Regions from separate parts of the Paenibacillus nicotianae genome, predicted to be linked through region 1. Evidence: riboswitches for the same ligand, from Rfam matches in the RefSeq annotation. Region 1 holds a riboswitch; the other holds the start of a gene.
The links. A riboswitch is a leader RNA that binds a small molecule or an ion and turns the genes downstream of it on or off. The one in region 1 is predicted to bind glycine.
Positions count from the first base shown of each region.

Region 2: another riboswitch for glycine. It lies ahead of sdaAB (L-serine ammonia-lyase, iron-sulfur-dependent subunit beta); the one in region 1 lies ahead of gcvT (glycine cleavage system aminomethyltransferase GcvT).

Region 1 is NZ_JBHUGF010000010.1:79,870-82,077, forward strand. It holds gene gcvPA (aminomethyl-transferring glycine dehydrogenase subunit GcvPA) at 1-82, opposite strand, end outside; gene gcvT (glycine cleavage system aminomethyltransferase GcvT) at 127-1,245, opposite strand; glycine riboswitch at 1,532-1,629, opposite strand; gene gcvH (glycine cleavage system protein GcvH) at 1,808-2,200, shown strand.
Region 2 is NZ_JBHUGF010000010.1:265,531-267,738, forward strand. It holds gene ACFSGI_RS05470 (SDR family oxidoreductase) at 1-541, shown strand, start outside; glycine riboswitch at 758-869, shown strand; gene sdaAB (L-serine ammonia-lyase, iron-sulfur-dependent subunit beta) at 1,031-1,696, shown strand; gene sdaAA (L-serine ammonia-lyase, iron-sulfur-dependent, subunit alpha) at 1,721-2,208, shown strand, end outside.

The sequences.
Region 1 (2,208 bases):
CCTCTATCGAAGAAGCACCCACAACTTCTAACATTTCAGCTTCATTCTGTGGGGTCATAGGAATATAACGATGCGATTTCATAAAGGTAGACTCCTTTGGGGCAACATATCCGTTGCCTTGTGATTTTATTTAGTGACAGCAGACGCTCGTTTGTAGAAAGGAGCTTTGACCACTTCAGCTTTGAGCATTTTACCGCGAATCTCAAGTTCTATTGGTGTTCCTAGATCAGTGCTGTCAGCTTCAATTAAAGCAAGTCCAAGATTACGCTTGAGTGTAGGGGATTGAGTTCCTGTAGTGACTTCGCCGATTTGGCGTCCATCTCGATAGACCGGATAGTGAGGACGAGGAATACCCCGATCGATCATTTCGACTCCGACTAATTTACGAGATAACCCTTTTTCTTTTTGCGCGACTAATGCATCTTTACCTGTAAAATCATCTTTGTTGAGCTTCACAAAATAACCAAGTCCAGCTTCCAGTGGCGAAATATCGGCGGATAGCTCTTGACCGTAAAGTGGCAGACGAGCTTCAAAACGAAGCGTATCACGCGCACCTAATCCACAAGGTATCAAGCCAAGTGGTTCTCCAACTTGTAGCAGTTGTTCCCAGATCACCGGAGCGTCGGTAGCAGATACATACAGTTCATAGCCATCTTCACCGGTATAGCCTGTACGTGAGATGAGAGCATGAACGCCGAAGATTTCAGCTTTATCGATAAAAGAAAATCCGGCTAGTTCAGCATAACGATCACTTTGCGTAGCCGCTTGCAAAATAGCAACTGCTTGAGGCCCTTGTAAAGCAATTAGTGCTGTTTGTTCTGAAATATTTTCAAGAGTGACTTGAGCAGGCAAAGACTGCTTCATCCAATCGATATCTTTATCAATATTCGAAGCATTGATCACCAGCATATAATGTTCTTCGCCCAGACGGTATACCAGTAGATCATCGACTACACCGCCTGTTGGGTAACACATTAATGTGTATTGAGCTTGTCCATCTTGCAGACGAGAAGCATCGTTAGTTAATAATTGCTGCAAATAAGCGAGTGAACCTTCACCTGAAATGATCACTTCACCCATATGAGAAACATCGAATAATCCTGCTTGTTCACGTACAGCTTCATGTTCTTTTTGAATTCCTGAAAATTGAACAGGCAATTCCCAACCGCCAAAATCGATACAACGTGGAGAACCGGATTGAGCATAAAGAGCAAAAATCGGCGTGCGCTTCAGTTCTGTTGTCATGATCGTCACCTCATCAAATTAGTATTGTGGCGAAAAATCGCATATATCATTTGTTTGTAAAAAAAGAATAAAATCATTCGAAAAAGCTCAACAAAAAAAGACAGAGAGAAAAGGAAATAAGCAGGTACTATACCTGAACTATTTCTTTTTCTCCCTGTCCTTGATACCTGAGAGTTACCTTGCACTTCTAGTCATACTGAGAAGCCACAAGTTTCCCCTTGGGTGATTGGTCGTAATTATTCGGATATCGTCGGTGACCGAATAACGCCAATTCTCTCCAGAGCTGCGTCCGGTACAGGTCCCTTTTACCTGAGAGATTCACCATCACTGGCTTACTCCTTCGGCGCTGTCATCATTCTGAACAGTCTCTCCCTGTACTTTCATTCGCTACATATGATGTTATGTATTTCCGAACATTAAGTATTGAAACAGTGATGAATGTATGTATATTATATTAATACTTGATTCAAAAAGCAATGTCAAGAGTATTGACAGTATAATCTGCCTTGCTATACGCTTGTGTGCATGAAGACATCACAACCATGAACCGGAGGAATGAACAATGAGTGAGATTAAAGATCAATTACTGTACAGTGCAGAACATGAATGGGTAGAACGCATCAGTGATGATACCGTCCGTATCGGTATTACTGATTTTGCTCAACATCAGCTAGGAGATATCGTGTTTGTTGAATTGCCACAAGCAGGTGCAGAAGTTGCTTCTGAAGCTGTAATTGGTACGATTGAATCGGTTAAAACTGTATCTGATCTTTTTAGCCCGGTGACAGGTACAATCACTAATTTCAATCCTGAATTAGAAACAGAACCTGAACTGGTCAACTCTGATCCTTACGGACGTGGCTGGATGGTAGAAGTAAAAGTTAGCGGTGATCTAGATACTGCATTATCAAGCCTTTTGAGTGCAGAAGCTTATGCTGAACATGCACAAGACTAAGTTGTAAA
Region 2 (2,208 bases), 190 kb from region 1:
TCAATTGGATATCGTTTTTGCTAACGCTGGTATCAATGGTAGCAAGGCTCCGATTGAAACGTTGGAAATAGATGATTGGAATCAAACGATGGAGATTAATTTACGCGGTACATTTGCGACTGTAAAATATGCTATTCCTCATTTAAAAGAAAATGGTGGTAGTATTATTATTACAAGTTCGATTAATGGTAATCGTGTATTCTCTAATATAGGATTCTCTGCATATGCATCTACCAAAGCGGCGCAAGTGGCTTTTATGAAAATGGCGGCATTGGAACTGGCTCGTTACAAAATTAGAGTCAATGCGATCTGTCCGGGAGCGATCGATACTGAAATCGATGATAATACGTATCCAAGTGATGATCTAAAAGAAGTAGAGATTCCGATGGAATTCCCTGAAGGCGATCATCCGCTTAAAGGTGAACCAGGTAAAATTGAAGAAGTCGCAAATCTTGTGCTATTTTTAGCATCTAGTGAAGCTTCTCATGTAACAGGTACAGAAATATTTGTAGATGGCGCTGAATCTCTATTAAGAGGATAGTTGTATCTACAAGTATATAAGATAAAATGCTCTATAAATATCCAGCAAAATCCTTTTTCGAGTAGATCGGGAAAGGATTTTGTTGTGTCTACCGTCAAGTTGATTCTTTTTCAAATCTATCAATTGACAGTGTCAGGTATGCTGAATTAAGCTAAAGATATCGAACGTATTCACGTCAATGGAATCAAGATCAATCACGTAACTAAATAACTGCACATGAAGATAGAGGGAGAGACTGTGGATGTATGTTATCCACCACCGAAGGAGCAAGCTTAATCATTTGGCGATGGTTAATGAATCTCTCAGGTACCCGAACCGCTATTGGATGCAACTCTGGAGAGAGCATATGAGCCACCCAAGGAGTACCACCGAGCTGTTGTATTCGGTCTAAACTCTCAGGTAACGAGGACAGAGGAATAGGCCACGCGCAGGCTATTCACTGTCTTTTTTTGTGCGCGCATATTTTAGTGATAAGGGAGAAGAGAAGTTATGCGGTTTAAAAATGTATTTAATATTATTGGGCCTGCGATGGTAGGGCCGTCTAGTTCACATACAGCAGGAGCAGCTCGTTTGGGTAGAGCAGCCCGACACTTTTTGGGTAAATGTCCTGAGCATGTACAGATTATTTTGTATGGTTCTTTTGCTGAGACGTACTGGGGTCATGGAACAGACCTTGCTCTAGTAGGCGGTCTGCTTGATTATGATACCGATGATGATCGCTTGCCGGATGCAGCAGAAGAAGCAGACCGTCAAGGAATTACGATTTCTTTTGATAAAGGAACAGGGAATTATCCGCATCCTAACTTTGTCCGTATTATTGTACAACATGGAACAGAACGTGCAGAAGTGGCAGGAGCTTCGATCGGTGGAGGCAATATTGAGATTCATGAATTAAATGGATTCGATGTGCGCGGTTCCGGTCAATATCCGATGTTAGCAGTAGAACATACCGATAGTAAAGGGGTACTTGCTGATATTACACGTACGCTAAGCGATGCTGAACTCAATATCGGATTTATGGATGTTGATCGCAAAGCACGTAGCGGAGAAGCGATGACAGTGATAGAACTTGATACGGTACCGGATCAACATGTGCTGAACCGGATTTTACAATTGCCTTATGTTACACGCGCGGCTGTGATTGATTTGAAGTAAACGAAGTTCAAAGGAGAGTGTGATATGCAATTTCGCACATTGAAAGATATTGTCCGGTTATGTGAAGAACGTTCACTGACAATCGCGGCACTTATGATCGAAGAGCAAGTGAAAGAAACAGGAGTAAGCGAGCAAGAAGTTATTCAACAAATGACAGACTATTATCAGGTTATGAAAGAAGCAGTCGAACGCGGCATTACAGAAGATACTGTATCACGAAGTGGACTGACTGGCGGAGATGCACGTCGTGTGCATGATTATATGTTGAGTGGAGATACATCGTCAGGTAGCGATGCGACTCGTGCAATGGCTTATGCTCTCGCAGTATCCGAAGTAAATGCTTCGATGGGGCGGATTATTGCTACACCTACAGCAGGTTCATGCGGCATTATTCCAGGCGTATTTGTCAGTTCACAAGAACGTTTTGGTTGGGATGATGCACATATGGTACAAGGATTGTTCGCAGCCGGAGCAATCGGTTATGTGATTGCTAACAATTCGTCAATCTCTGG